One region of the Paenibacillus macerans genome, then DNA from elsewhere that is predicted to be linked to it. Evidence: predicted binding sites of a transcription regulator. Region 1 holds the regulator's gene; each other region holds the start of a gene.
What was found. The regulator Rex, encoded in region 1, represses fermentation and respiration genes when NADH is low (regulators of the CRP and FNR family bind a similar motif). The targets are predictions, from matches to a motif close to TTGTGAAATATTTCACAA.

Region 1 (5,236 bases):
GGGAAACGTAATCCGTCTTCGGCAGGAAATGGGCCTGTTCCGTATTCAGCGCGATAAAATCCGCCTTCATGCCGGCCGCGAGTTTCCCCGTATTCGCCAAGAACACCGACTTCGCCCCGTATTCCGTGCCCATTTTGAGGGCTTCCAGCGCCGGAACGGCGGTAGGATCGCCGGAAACGCCTTTGTGGATCAACGCGGCGAGGCGGACCTCCTCGAGCATATCGAGGTTGTTGTTGCTGGCGGCGCCGTCCGTTCCAAGCGAAACGACCACGCCTTTGCCAAGCAGTGCCGGCACCCGCGCCACGCCGCTGGCCAGCTTCAGGTTGCTGCCGGGATTGTGCGACACCGCCACGTTATGGGCCGCCAAAATATCGATCTCCTCATCGGTCAAATGCACGGCGTGAGCAAGCAGCGACGGACGGGAGAACATCCCGAGGTTCAGCAAATGCTGAACGGGTCTGACCCCGTAATCGTTCACGTTTTGCTCCACTTCCGCCCGCGTCTCCGACATATGCGTATGCATCGGCAGATCCAGATCATTAGCCGCTTGCACGAATTTCTCGAAAAATTCCGGCGGACAGGTGTACGGCCCGTGCGGCGAAATCATCGCCGTGATTCGGCCGTCCGCCTGACCGTGCCAATTTTTCGCAAACGCGATCGCTTCGTTCAGCTTCTGCTGCTGCACGTCCGGCGGGCACAACCCGATGACGCCGCGCATCAGCACGGCGCGGATGCCCGACTGCTGAACCACTTTGGCCACTTCATCCATATGGTCGTACATGTCCAGGAACGTGGTCGTTCCGCCTTTCAGCATCTCCAGCACGGACAACGCCGTCCCAGCGTACACATCGCCGGCGGTGAACTTGGCTTCCATCGGCCACATTTTTTCCTGAAGCCAGGTCTGCAGCACCATGTCGTCGCCGTATCCGCGCAGCAGCGACATCGCCGCGTGGCCGTGCGTGTTGATCAGCCCCGGCATGAACAGCAGCCCTTTTCCGTCGAAGGTTTCCGCGTCTTCCGCCCCTTCAGGAAGCTGCTCGCCGATATAGGAAATCGTATCGCCCTCAACGAGCATATAGCCCTGTACAATGGAACGATCTTGTTCGAACACGACAAAGGTTCCGTTCTTGATTAACCATTTACGACTCATGGGCAGGTTGTTCCTTTCCGTTTCCATCATTCAAATAATAAGCCAGACTGAGCAAATCGGTCGTGAAATCGGCGGCATGGATGCGGACTTCCGGCGGCACCTTCAAAATCGTCGGAGCGAAGTTCAGAATGGCCCCGATTCCCGCCGCCACCAATTGATCCGCCACGCGCTGCGCTTCGTAATCCGGGACGGTAATGATCCCGATCCGGACATTTTTCTCCCGCACCGTTTCCGTCAGGTCTTCGATCGGCTGGATCGTGATGTTGTTGATTTGCGTGCCGATCTTGGCCGGAGAGGCGTCGAACACCGCCACGATTTTCATGTTGTCTTTCAAATAAGCGTTGTAATTCGAAAGCGCCTGCCCCAAATTACCGGCGCCGACCAGCGCAACGTTGATCTGCTGGTCCAAGTTGAGGATTTGCTGGATTTTCTCGATCAAATACGCGACATCGTAGCCGATGCCCTTTCGCCCGAAATCGCCGAAGTAGGCCAGATCCTTGCGGATCTGGGCCGGGTTGAGGTCCAGCTTCTGGCCGAGCTCCTGCGAGGACACCGTAGGCACTTCGCGCCGGCTCAGCTCGTTGAGGAACCGCAAATACACCGGCAGCCGGCGGACGACGGCATCGGAAATTTTTTCGGATTTCATACGTTTATCCCCCTATTCTGACGCGGACTTAGAGACGTTTTCGTCTCCCGGATTTAACCATTCCGATATGCGCGGAACCATCTGAGTGAGCGGCATATGCTCCATCTTCGGCCCGGGCAGTGAATATAAAAAGTATTTCCCGTAGTAAGACTCCAAGATGCGGGTATCGTAAACAACCACGATCCCCCGGTCCTGCGAGGAGCGGACGAGCCTGCCGAATCCCTGCTTGAAGCGGATGACCGCCTGGGGCACGGACAGTTTCATGAAAGGATTTTTCTTCTCCTTCTGCAGCCGTTCGCTTTTCGCTTCCACCAGCGGATGGTTGGGGGGCTGGAAGGGCAGGCGGACGATCGCCAGGCTCGTCAACGCTTCGCCCGGAATGTCCACGCCTTCCCAGAAGCTGCTCGTCCCCAGCAGCACGGACGCCGCCTGGCCCTGAAAGCGCCGGGTCAGCTTGCTGCGGCTGCCGCTGTCCATCCCCTGGCCGATGACCGTGATTCCTTGCGCCGACAATAGCTCCTTCAACGGCTCGTAAACCTGCCGCAGCATCCGGTACGATGTGAACAGCACCAGCATGCGGCCTTGCGTCGCAACCGCGGTATCGGCGAGCGAACGCACCAGCGTGCTGACGAAATGGTCGTCGCCCACGCTCCCCTTTACGCTCGGAAAATCGCGCGGGATGACGAGCAGCGCCTGGCTGCGGTAATCAAACGGCGACGGCAGCATCGCCGTGTTCAGCCGTCCTTCCCCGGCCGCTTCCGTCAGTCCCAGCTGTTCGATCATATACTGGAACGACTTGTCGACCGACAGCGTCGCCGAGGTCATCACCACGCTTTTTTTTCTGTCGAAAAAGTATTCCTTCAATTGCGCGCTAACGTCGATCGGAACGGCATACATCTGCAGGGAGCGGCTGCGGAAATTCCCGTTCGCTTCCATCCAGTACACCGTCTCCTCGTTCTCCAGCTTCATGAAGAAACGCAGGGCCTCCCGCTCGTTGGCCAAATCCTTGAATAACCCGTTGATGTCGGTCAGGAGGCTTTCGGAACCGTAATCCTCCTGCTCTTCCCGGATTTGCGCCAGCATCCGGTCGCCTTTGCGGAGCACGTCCCCTAGCGAGACATAGATCTGGTTCTCCAGCGCCAGCAGCTTATCCCATTCTTTCGGTTTCTTTAGCGGAAGCAGGCGGTAAACGAATTGGCCCGGATCGCCGGGCGCGGCGTCGCTCCGTTCCGGCATCAGGGCAAACAGCAGCTCGCTGAGCTTGTCCCAGCTTTCCTTCACATCGATCAGCGTCGGGTACATTTCGTCGATGACCTGGCACCATTCGCCCGTTTTTTCGCCCCCCGCCGCCTGCAAAGCGATGCGGAGATTTGGCAGCTGGCCGGTCTTGCTGTCTTTAAACAGCCGGGTGAGCGTATGAATGACAGTAAAATACTTCATATGAATGCCCAGGTGTTTCCCCGCCACATCCTCCAAATGATGGGCCTCGTCGATGACCAGACGCTCGTATCCCGGCAGCAGCTGATGCCCGGCCTGGATATCGGTAAACAGCTTGGAGTGGTTCGTAATGACCACATCGGCGACCCCGGCTTCATGTTTGGCCCGATGGTAGAAGCATTTGCGGAACCATGGGCAGGACCGCCCGAGACAGGAGTCCGACTCGCTGGCCACCGTTTCCCAGAAATCGCCGCCGCGATTGCCCAAATTGAGCTCTTCATCGTCGCCGTTGACCGTTTGCGTCAGCCACACTACCAATTGCGCCGCCGTCATCACCTCTTCTTTCGGCGTGGCAAAGTCTCTTCTATTTATTTTATGTTCAAATTTGCGCAAGCACAAATAATGCTGCCTGCCTTTAAATACGGCAGCCAGGAAAGGAAACGGCACCACCTCGGCGAGCAGCGGAACGTCTCTTTCCCGAAGCTGCTCCTGCAGGTTGATGGTATGCGTGCTGACCATTACTTTTTCTTCCCGTTTGACGCTATGGTAGATCGCGGGCAGCAAGTAACCAAGCGATTTCCCCGTTCCGGTCCCCGCTTCGATCAGCAGATGCTTGTCATCGTTAAAAGCCCGGCTCACTTCCTCCAGCATCTTGTTCTGAGCATCGCGCTCCTCGTATTGGGGCAGCCTTTCGCGCAGCCGCTCCCTCACCTGCTCCATGAACTGCTCAAAGGACACACCCTCCAGCGGATTGTCCGCCATAGCGCCCCGCGGAGATTCGATATCCATCCAATCCTCGGCCTGCAGCGCGAACTGGCGATAAAAGATGTAACCGTCATCGCTTTGCTCCGTTTCGCGTTCCTTCTCCTGGACCATGGCATCGAAAAACCAGCCGAGGTCGCTGTCCTCGCCCGCAAACAAATCCGCCAGGCGCTGCAGGGTCAACAGCGGCAGCCGCTCGCATTCCTCCAGGCATTTCAGAAAAATCAGCGCCGTCGCCAAGGCGTCGCTGTCCGCCTGGTGCGGACGCTCGTGCTGCACCTCGAATTCGGCGGCCACAAGCCCCAGCTGATAGGAGGTCAGCGAAGGAAAGAGGATTTTCAGGAAGTCCATCGTATCCAGAATCCGCCCCGTAAACGGCAGATAACCCGTTTTGTCCAAAGCGCTTTGCAGATAGTTGAAGTCGAAAGCGACATTGTGCCCGACCAGCACTACATCGTTCAGCAGCGGAACCATCTCCATCATCACTTCGTCGAGGTCCGGCGCATCCTTGACATCGTCTTCGGTGATGCCGGTCAACCCCGTGATGAACGGCGGAATCGGTATTCCCGGTTTGACGAAGGAGTTGTATACCTGCGAAATCGACTTATCCGGTTCTATAATGGCAAGTCCCACTTGAATAATTTCATCGGAGGACTGGTTGCCCGTCGTTTCAAAATCGAGCACGGCATATTTCATTGCTTTTTAAGTCCCTTTCGTTCCAGTCTCTAATACAGCATAACAGAAGAAGAGCGATTTGAAAATTCATGCCGGGCGTTATGTGTAATTAAAATCACAAAATAAAAGAGCGATGCGCCCGCGCTCATGGGCGGACTTACGCATCGCTCAACCGGTTCTGCCATAAAAAGTTCGATCATGCCAACGATTAAGACGGTTTACAGCAAAGAGGCCAATTCATTGCCATAATACAATTTGCCCGTGCTGCTCAAACATGCCTCAAGATTCGCCAAAGGCTCGGCGAGGGACGGATCGCTGTGATGAGCCAGGGTAAAGTATTCCTTGGCTTTGGCCAAAATGCCTTTTTGCGCCTCGATGCAGCCGAGCGCATTATAAATGATGGAGCGAAGCCTTTTGTTTCCGGCTTTCTCCAGAACGAGCCAAAACTGCCGCGCGGCTTCCTCGCTTCGCTCCAGATGCAGATGGCACATGGCCAGGTAGGTACGGCCAAGCGCGCTGCCGGGATACTGCTTCAGCACCTGCTCAAACTGCTCCAGCGCTTGGGG
Region 2 (5,236 bases), on a different contig from region 1:
CCGCCGTTATCGTGGTGCTGCAGGCCGTTGCCGATGTGAATGTAAGCCGGCGAAGTCTCGCCGTACAAGACGGCCAGCTTGACGATGTCCTCCGCCGGCACGCCGGTGATCGCCGAAACGCGCTCCGGTGTATACTGCTTCACATGCTCGCGCAGCTCGGCGTGCCCGATCGTATACCGCTCCAGGAATGTTTCGTTCACGAGCCCGCGCTCGAACAGCACGTGCATGATTCCAAGCGCCAAGGCGCTGTCCGTTCCCGGATACAGCGGAATAAACCAGTCGGCCCGCTGCCCGGTGCGGTTGCGGTGCACGTCGATCACGACCAGCTGCGCCCCTTGCTTGCGGGCTTTTTCGATCAAAGCGACCTGGTGCATGTTCGTGCTGACGAGATTGCCGCCCCAAACAATGATCAGCTTCGCGTTTACCGTTTCCTCCGGGCTGGTCCCGCCGCCGAAGCCCATCGTATATTTCCAGCCCGCGTTCCCCGCGGAATTGCAAATCCCCTGCTGCAGCTGCGTCGTACCCAGCCGGTGGAAGAAGCGCCGGTCCATCCCGTCGACGCTGAGAATCCCCATATTGCCGTAAAAGCTGTACGGCATAATCGATTCCGGCCCATGCTCGCGGATAAGCTCCTTGTATCGCCCGGAGATTTCCGCCACCGCCTCGTCCCAGGTAATCCGCGCGAATTTCCCTTCGCCTTTGGCCCCGACCCGCTTGAGCGGATAGAGCACCCGTTCCGGATGGTAGACCCGCTCCGCCATATTGCGGACTTTGTTGCAAATCGCCCCCTGGGTCACCGGATGATCGGGATTACCCGTCACCTTCACGATTTTTCCGTTTTCTTTGTGAAGCAGCAAGCCGCAAGTATCGGGACAATCCAGCGGGCACACCGCCGGAAACACCCCGTTCTCTTCGTGGATCATGTCTATCCCCTCCTGTCTTAGCTATTGTAGAAAAAAGCTTTTGCTTTTGTCTACTGCCGCAACACCTTGATTGGATATTTCCAATAGATCAGATTCACCAGAGCTTAAAATGCGCTAGCGTTACATTACCTCATGTACAAGACGACTTGTATTTCTAATATTTTTGAGATTTCCCGGAAAAGCTCAGGTTTTCGAATCGAAACTATCGTCCGCCGGATTTCAGTGAAATAAGCACCATGGCAACCGTTACAATTTGAAATCAACGTTTTTGGAGCAAATAACGCGACTTATGCGAAATCAATTGGATTATCCCAATGAAATTACACAAAAAAGGCCGCCCCTCACCAAACCCTTAATGAGAAGCGGCCTGTCATGCCGTCACGGATCATGCCGGCCAATACGGATCAAGCCAATGATAGAGCTACTCCGAGTACACCTTAAATCTTACACCCTAAATCTCACGCCTTAAGCCCTTACGCCCTAAGCCGTTACATCCTAAGCCGTTCTGCTGCCCGTCTTAGCGGATACGGAAGCCCCTGCCCCCTGGCCTGCGCCGGAATCGGCTTTCGTTCCCCTATCCTTCAAATAAGCCGTCCAATACGCCCCGGCCACGAACAGCCCGCCGCCGGTCAAATTGCCGAGCCAAACCGGGACGAAATTGCCGAGATATTCGCTCCAGGAGTAATACCCTTCGAAAATCGCCGCCGGAATCAGAAACATATTGGCCACGACGTGCTGAAAGCCGATGGCGACAAACGCCATCGTCGGGAACCAGATGCCGAGGATTTTGCCGCTCATATTATCGGCCCCGTAAGACAGCCAGACGGCCAGGGCCACCAGCCAGTTGCAGCCGATCCCGGAAACAAACGCCGGCAGGAAGCTGTCGTCCAGCTTATGCCCCGCCATATCGACCAGTTTATCCAAATACGGCCCGCTTGCCGTCAATCCGACGACATGGCCGAAAAAATAAGCGACAAACAGCGCTCCGACAAAGTTGCTTAATGTGATCAGCACCAGGTTTTTGCACACTTCGCCGGTCGATATCCGCCCCGCCATCCGGGCCAGGGGAACGGCCATCATATTCCCCGTCAGCAACTCTCCGCCAGCCAAAAGCACGAGTATAAGGCCGATCGGGAACACCGCCGCGCCGATGAATGTGGCAAAGCTCCCCCACTCCTCCGGGGCGCTGGCGATGACGCGGATATCCAGCAGAAAACCGAGAGCGATAAACGCTCCGCCGAGAAACCCGAGGATCAGCACGGTCAACAGCGGATTATGCGCCTTTTTTATCCCGTTCTCCACGGTCACTTCGGCAATCTGCGCGGGTTTATGGTAAGCCATGATCAAGTCTCCTTCTATTCGTCTCACTTTACTGCCCGAGTCTATTGTAGCGTCCCCGCTTCCTCCAAATAAATAACATAAATCACGGATGGTGAAAAAATTCACATTTAATCCGCCAGCATTCCTCCCGTTACCGGTGTCCCTCTCCCCTTCTTCCCGCCAATGGCAAAAAAAGGCCGGCATCCGAAGCTCCGGGGGTTGATCCCGCTAGGCTTCTTCCGTCGGCCGATTATGGCCGCTTCGCGATAACGGCGAAAACGGCGAAGATTAAATTAATGGCTCGCTTTCTTCTGCCCCCGTCAAGCGTGCACAGACTCCTTGCTTGGCACCTCCGGCAGCACGCCAAGGCCGGCGCTGTTCAGGAAGTTCCACGGCTTGTTGTAATGCGGCTGGAAGAAGAAGTCGACAAAAGCCAGTTCCTCCATCTTCATGCCGTTTTGAATGCATACCGACATCGTGTTGATCGACTGGGTCAGATCCGCTTTCGACATAATTTGCGCGCCCAGGATGCGCCGCGTGTTCGGTTCGAAAACGACCTTTAGCGTAACCTGTTCATGGGTCGGCATGAATTCAGGCCGGTAATTGTCGTTAATAAGCACCGCCTCAGCCTCAAGCCCCGCATCCTTGGCGGCCGCTTCCGTCAAACCGGTTGCCGCGATGTTGTCCTCGTAAATCTTGATGCCCGAGGTTCCCTGGGTGCCAAGGTATTTTACGGTTGGCGCCGCCAGATTGCGGGCGACCAGCGTCCCCATGCGGACCGCGTTCGTGGCCAGCGGAATGTAGGCGTGTTTGCCGGTCGGGTTGTAAAACACCGCGCAGCTGTCGCCAGCCGCATAAACGTCCGGCTTGCTGGTGCGCATATATTCGTCGACGATGATCGCCCCATTGTCGAGCATATCTACTTGGCCTTCAAGCAGCCCGGTATTCGGACGGAAGCCGATGCACATGATCACCATGTCGGCGTCGTATTTACCCTGATCGGTCACGACGCGGGTTACCTTGCCTGCCTCGCCCTCAAAGCGGGTTACCTTCTGTCCGAGCGCCAGCCGAATACCGTGTTCGCTAAGCGATTGCTCGATTTTGTCCGTGTACTCCGGATCCAGGTATTTGCTCAAAATCCGCTCCTCCGCGTCGATCAAAGTGACCTGCTTGCCGTTCAATTGAAAAGCTTCCACAAGCTCCACGCCGATATAACCGGCGCCTACGACGACGATATTTTGCGCCTGTTTGGCCTTTTCGATAATCGTATTGGAATGGTTGAAGTTTTTCGAAAGCACAATGTTTTCCAGCTCAATGCCCGCGAATTTCGGCACGATCGGCCACGATCCGGTCGTCACGACCAGCTTGTCGAACGTGTCCTCGAACTCTTCGCCGGTGACCAAATTGCGGGCCTGCAGAGTTTTGGCGTCCGTATCGACCACCACCACCTCATGGCGCATTTTCGTGTGGACCCCCAGCTCCGCCAGCTGCTCCGGCGAGGAGTAAAACAATCCTTGAGGGTCCTTCACCATACCGCCGACGTACAATGCGATCCCGCACGACAGGAACGAAATATTGTCGTTCCGTTCGTAGACGGTGATGTTTGCTTCCGGGTATAGTTTAGCGATATTGACGATAGCGGCCGTGCCTGCGTGCGTACATCCGATAACTGCTACTTTCATGATGGTTTCCTCCTCGAAATGTTTGTTTATTTTTCCACATATTCAGACATATAATGTGAAAGTGTTCACTTAAATAACTGGAATCTTGTGAAATGTTTCACCTTATGTTTTATATTATAGTGTGACATTTTTCACATTGCAAGAAAAAATAATTTTTTAATATTCACAATTTGACTCAAAACCGAGATCAGTGCTTGACAAAATAAATTATGATAGCGTTCGTGTCTTGGTATCCCTGCATGCTGCTTTGCACGATTATCCCTCTTGTTCAGGGGGTGGAGGGTAGGGGCTAATCACGGTCCTTTCATTTTTCCCGGTGTTTTGCCCCATTCCTCCTGGCATGTCTGCATCACTTCTCCTAAACCTCCTTCTCACAAACCTGTCTAACGATCTCGAACTAATGATCTCGAACATGTCTGCTTCTCCCAAACCTATTTTCTTCTCCTGAAATTATCTTCCTCTCTTATATTCCTCTCTGCTTCCGGATCAAATGGGATAATCGTGCAAAGCGTCCGGACAGCGGATATTGATCTGCCGATATTTCTTGCCACGATCGCTTACCGGCCCTCCCTGTCGAGCGCTGATTATTAGGTAACCTAAAACGCCGTCTTTTCAAACAAATAAGGCAGTTGGGGTCCGTTAACGCAAAATAAAGCCGCTCCCGAAAGCGGCAGCCAAGTTACTGCGCTTTGGAAGCGGCTATTTTTTCCATGATCTCAAGACGTTTGGCTTCCCTCTCCTGCTTGGTCAGCTTCGGGCAGCCGTAGCAATAGCCGTGCCCGGTATCCGTCCGGTAGGCCAGGCAGCAAGTCGGCTTCATCGGCGTTTTCTCGCCCGGCCGGTAAGGATCGTCCAGCAAAACCTCCTTAACGTTAAAAGGATTCCGCTTCAGTCCAAACCACGCGGCAGGCAGCTCTTTGGCGAGATAGCCGTAATCCTCCATCAGCCGGGAGCGCAGCGCCTCGTCCTCCAGCTTGCCGGCGATCGCGCGGATATAATACTGCACGCCCAGCGGAATCTGCCCCCACAGCTGCGTCAGCGGCACCCCGGATACGGCCGCGATGTTCTCCATCACCGGGCGCAGCGCCTCCGCGTAGAATCCGCCCAGCTCGTTTTCCCGCCACGCGTTCCGTTCTCCTTGCGGCCAGGGTGCTTCGCCCGGATCGTTCAAGACGAAATAAACCCACGGAAAATCATTGACTAGAACGACCTGAATAGTGAGATTTTCAAGCGAAAAACAAAGCCGGCCCGGCGCCGCGGACAGCATATACTGCATCGCCGTGCACAACGCCCGCCAGGTGGCAGCGAAAT
Region 3 (5,236 bases), on a different contig from region 1:
GGCTCGTCGAGCAAAATGATCGGCCGTTTGCTGACTAAAGCCCGGGCCAGCGCCACCCGCTGCTCCTGGCCGCCGCTCAGCGTCCGACCGCCGCCGCCGATCGGCTCGTCCAGCCCGCCGGGCAAGCTGCGCGCCAATTCCCCGAGCCCGGCCGCCACCGCCGCCCGCTCCACGTCCCCGCGCGACGCCCCGGGCGCATGGAAGCTTATATTATCGGCCAGGCTGCCGCTGAAAATATACGGACGCTGCGGAATATAAGTGATTTGCTCCCGCCAGCCCGCGGCCGTCAAGTCGCCCAGCGCGCTGCCGTTCAGCTCAAAGCCGCCGGATGTCGGCCGCAAAAACCCGCCGATCACGTCGATCAGCGTCGACTTTCCGGCTCCGCTTTCGCCGATGATGCCGATTTTGCCCATGCCGCGTAGCGACAGCCGGACGTCCTCCAGCGAGGCCTTGGCCTCCCGCTCATGAATCATGCCTACGTCATGCAAGGCCAGCGTACTGTCCGCCGTCCACGCCCAGGCCACGCCTTCCGGCACCGGCGCCGCCTGGGACGCCTCCTCCTCCGCCGCCGTGATGATCGCCTGCATCGCTTCTCCGGCTTCTTTCCCGTCCAGGGTGGCGTGGAAGTCCGCCCCGACCATCCGCACCGGCAAAAAATACTCCGGCGCCAAAATCAGCACGGTCAGCGCGGGCAGCAGCAGCATTTCCCCGTTCACCAGCCGCAGCCCGAGGCTGACCGCCACCGAAGCGACCGACAGCATCGTAAAGAAGTCGAGCGCAAACGAAGACAAAAAGGCGACCCGCAGCGTGCGCATTGTTGCCGAACGGTAGGAGTCGCTCACCCGGGCGATCGAGTTCTGATGCGATTTGCTGCGCCCGAGGAATTTCAGCGTCTCCAGACCGCGCAGCGAATCGACGAAATGGTTCGCCAACACGCGGTACGATTTGAGCTGCCGCTCCGTTTGCTTCCGCGCCGCCAGCCCGAGCAAAATCATAAACGCGATCAAAATTGGCATCGTGATCGTCAGGATAACCCCGGAAGCGAGATCCAGCTTATAAACGTAGGCCAAAATCAGCACCGGCGTCAGCCCGGTCGCCAGCATCCGCGGCAGAAACAGCTCCAGGTAATTGCGGAATTTGGCCACGCCCTCCAGCACCAAGGTCACCAGGTTCCCTGTGCCTTCGGTTCCAGTGAACCGCGGACCCAGTTGAAACAGCTTCTCCAGCACCTGCTTCCGCAGGTCCCGCCCCGTCTCTTCCGCAAAGCGGTAGGCCGTCTTCTGCATCGTCAGCGCGCAAATTTGCCGCACCATAAAAGCAAGCAGGAACAAACCGGCCCCGCCGGCTTGTTCCTGCAGCTTGGCGCCGGCAAACAGGGCGGAGACGATCTCCGCCAGCCATTTAGCCTGCCCGATGATTGCGATGCTCTGAAGCAGGGTCAGCAGGGCCATGATCGCCATGACCGGCCGCACCCCTTGAAATTTCATCAAACCGCGTCCCATTAATATTCCAAATGCTCCTTCTCGTGTACGCGTTTATGGAAAACGAAATAACTCCAAATTTGGTACCCCAGCACAAACGGCAGCAGGGTTAAAGACACGATCGTCATGACCTTCAGCGAATACGGCCCGGAAGACGCGTTCTGGATCGTCAGGGAAAACGTCTCGCTGATCGAGCTGACCATGACGCGCGGGAACAACCCGATAAACACCGCCGCGATCGATAAGGCGATCATCGTTCCGGTCATGCCGAACGCCCAGCCGTCTTTTTGCTTGGAGATAAACCATCCCCCCAGCACAAAGGCGATAACGCCGAGCAACCCTACCAGCCCGAGCACCAAGCCGCGGACTTGGAACACGTCCGTCTGGAAGTAGGTCAACATGCCAAACAGTACGAACAATACGGCGAGCGGAATCAGCATTTTATGCGCCAGCTTGCGGGCCCGCTCCCGCAAGCTGCCCGTCGTGCGCAGCGAGGCGAACAGCAGGCCGTGCACAAGGCACAGCACCACGACCGTAATGCCGCCGACCAGCGTGTAGACGTTCACCATATCGAACAGGCCGGCCTTCATTTCCATGTCCCCGTCGATCGGCAGGCCTTTCATCAGACCGGCGAACACCACGCCGAGCAGGAACGGCGGCAGCAGGCTGCCGAGAAAAATCGCGGCGTCCCAGGTCGACTTCCATTTCTCGCTGCCGACCTTGCCGCGGAATTCAAACGCGACCCCGCGGGCGATCAGCGCCAGCAGCAGCACGACGAGCGGGGTGTAATATCCGCTGAACATCGTGGCGTACCAGTTCGGAAACGCGGCGAACATCGCGCCGCCCGCCGTCAGCAGCCATACCTCGTTGGCATCCCAGAACGGTCCGATCGAGTTGATCAGCACGCGGCGCTCCATATCATTTTTTGCCAAAAACCGGGTGCTCATTCCGATGCCGAAATCAAAACCTTCCAAAAAGAAGAAACCGATGAACAACACCGCGACAAGGATAAACCACAGCTCATTAAGAGACAGCATGATAACCCTCCTTACCAAATGGATCCGTCGAATGGTCGGCACCGGCGCCGTCCTCATTCGGCCCTTTCTTGATAACTTTAACGAACAGGTAGGCCATCACCGCTCCAAGCACCGCGTAAATCAGCGTGAACGCGATCAGGGAGAACAAAATTTGCCCGCCGGTGACGCTCGGCGACACGCTGTCCTTCGTCTGCATCAGGCCGAATACCGTCCACGGCTGACGGCCGATTTCCGTCATGATCCAGCCGGACGTATTGGCGATAAACGGCAGCGAGATCGACCACAGCATCGCGCGGTAGAACCATTTGTTCGGACGGTCCAGCTTTTTGCGCCAAGCGAGATACGTCCCGTAAAGTCCAAGCAGGATCATCAGACAGCCGGCGGCGATCATGATCCGGAAGCTCCAGAAGGTCGTCCGCACCGGCGGAATATAATCCCCAGGCCCATATGATTGTTCATATTCGGCCTGAAGCTCGTGCATTCCTTTTACTTCGCCGGAAAATTTGCTGTAAGACAGGAAGCTGAGCAGGTAAGGGATTTTGATTTCAAAGTCGTTTTTCCCGTTGCCCGAATCGATGTGCGCGTACAGCGTCCACGGCGCCGGGTCGCCGGATTTGCCCCACAGGCCTTCGGACGCGGCCATTTTCATCGGCTGCGTTTTGACCAGATACTGCGCTTGCTGATGGCCGAACAGCGCCGTGGCGAACGAAGCGATTAAAGCAACGATGATGCCGATCGTAAACGATTTTTTGAAAAAGGACGTATCCTGGCGTTTCAGCAGCTTATACGCGCTGACCCCGGCGATCATAAACGCTCCTGTGGCAAACGCGCCAAGCACGGTATGCGGGAATTCCACCCACAGCTGGCCGTTGCCGATCAGCGCAAAGAAGTCGTTCATTTCCGCACGGCCGTTATTGATTTCAAACCCGACCGGGCGCTGCATGAACGAGTTGGCCGCCAAAATCCAGAACGCCGATACCGTCGTCCCCAGAGCCACCAGCCAAATGCACAGCAGATGCACCTTCTTGGACAGGCGATCCCAGCCGAAGATCCACAGTCCGATAAAGGTCGATTCCATAAAGAAGGCGAACAGCGCTTCCACCGCGAGCGGCGCGCCGAACACATCCCCTACGAACCGCGAGTAATCGGACCAGTTCATTCCGAACTGGAATTCCTGAAGAATCCCCGTTACGACCCCGACCGCAAAGTTGATCAGGAACAGTTTTCCCCAGAATTTGGCCATCCGTTTGTACTCTTCTTTTCCCTTTACGACGTACATCGTCTCCATGATCGCGATCAGGACGACTAGGCCGATGGACAGAGGCACAAAGAAGAAATGGAAAATCGTCGTGACCGCAAACTGAAGCCGTGCAAGCAGAATCGGATCCAACATTTCATTCCCCTACTTTCGAATAATTATTATCTAATGTGAATTCTAGCACTCATTGATGAAAACGAACGCCGAAAAAATAATAATTTTGTGACAGAAATCACATGATGTATGTCACAAAGGCGGAATTGGAGCCGAAAACCCGCGCCATTACTGGACTTTTTAAATGCCACAAAAAGTTTGACATTATTGTGAATGAGATCACTTCCTATCGTCCAGCAGATGCCGGACCGTCAATATCGGATGCCGCAACAGCATTTTCGGTCCGGCGTAAGCCATGATTCTGCGGATTTTGTCCCGCTGTTTGGGCGCATAGCAGTGGACCGGACACGCCCGGCAGGTCGTTTTGTCTTCGCCGAACCGGCAGCGGGCGAGCCGCTCCAACGCGTATCGGTGCAGCTCCGCGCATTCCGGGCACAGGCCGGGTTCGCTTCCGGCGGCGGCTTCGTCCCGGCCGGTCCGTTCCCGGTGGCTATGCCGGCGCCGGCAATAAAGGGAAATCATCAGGGCCACCGTCGCCTTCTCGCGGCGGATCCGCGGCCCTTCTTTTTCCGATTGCATCCTTCCAACCTTCAATACTCCGCCCTCCCTTTTGCGAGCGTTCCGGGAGCAAACACTTTTCGCCACCCCAGCCAAATCGCGATGATCAGCAATAACGCATAGACGATAACGCCAAACGGAACCGTGGTCGCCGCCCAATGCAGTAGTCCCATGCCGCCAAGCAGGAACATAAGCGGCAGTAACTTCAATCCTTCGCTTTGCTGCGTGGCCTCAAACGGTTCCGAGAAGGGAAGCCCTTTGCGCAAATAGGCGAAGCACAGGATGGCGAACAATTGCAGCGCCAGGCCGGTGACAACCAGGTCGGGAATGATATGCGCCCCGAACAACAGGACGAAAATCAGGCCTTCCAGCACGAACAAAGGCAGCAGCAGCCGAACCAGACAAGCGAGCAGCGCCCCCTTGTATACCGGCCCCTCCTCCCGGATCGGCAGCACCCGGTAAATCCAGGCGGCCTTGTGTTTGCCGGAATATCGCAGCATCATAATGACGGTAGGCAGCATCAAGCCGCAGAAATAAATAAACAAATATTTGCGGGTTCCGGCCAGCCCCTGAAGTCCGTTTCCGAAGCCATCGGTAAACAGAAAAATAAACGGGAATATAATCGAAAACCCCAGCGTCGGGTACACTTTAAGCTTAAACTCCCGCTCATTCCCCAGCATCGACCAGGCGAACCGGAAAAATACTCTCTCCTGCGGGTCCCGGCACAGCCACTCGGCCAGCCGCTTCAATGCGGTTCCGGTCCGCTGTCCGCGCCGCCGTCCCGGCTC

Region 2: the regulator Rex is predicted to act here: its motif matches at 2,354-2,371, upstream of DYE26_RS26075 (formate/nitrite transporter family protein).
Region 3: the regulator Rex is predicted to act here: its motif matches at 3,997-4,014, upstream of DYE26_RS25860 (cytochrome ubiquinol oxidase subunit I).

Annotation. Positions count from the first base shown of each region.
Region 1 covers NZ_UGSI01000001.1:596,747-601,982, reverse strand. The annotation lists gene DYE26_RS02795 (amidohydrolase) at 1-1,150, opposite strand, end outside; gene DYE26_RS02790 (redox-sensing transcriptional repressor Rex) at 1,140-1,796, opposite strand; gene dinG (ATP-dependent DNA helicase DinG) at 1,809-4,691, opposite strand; gene DYE26_RS02780 (tetratricopeptide repeat protein) at 4,889-5,236, opposite strand, start outside.
Region 2 covers NZ_UGSI01000002.1:660,960-666,195, reverse strand. The annotation lists gene DYE26_RS26080 (molybdopterin-containing oxidoreductase family protein) at 1-923, opposite strand, end outside; gene DYE26_RS26075 (formate/nitrite transporter family protein) at 1,419-2,264, opposite strand; gene DYE26_RS26070 (FAD-dependent oxidoreductase) at 2,564-3,925, opposite strand; gene DYE26_RS26065 (hypothetical protein) at 4,605-5,236, opposite strand, start outside.
Region 3 covers NZ_UGSI01000002.1:608,447-613,682, reverse strand. The annotation lists gene cydD (thiol reductant ABC exporter subunit CydD) at 1-1,502, opposite strand, end outside; gene cydB (cytochrome d ubiquinol oxidase subunit II) at 1,502-2,518, opposite strand; gene DYE26_RS25860 (cytochrome ubiquinol oxidase subunit I) at 2,505-3,911, opposite strand; gene DYE26_RS25855 (nitrous oxide-stimulated promoter family protein) at 4,110-4,484, opposite strand; gene DYE26_RS25850 (ABC transporter permease) at 4,481-5,236, opposite strand, start outside.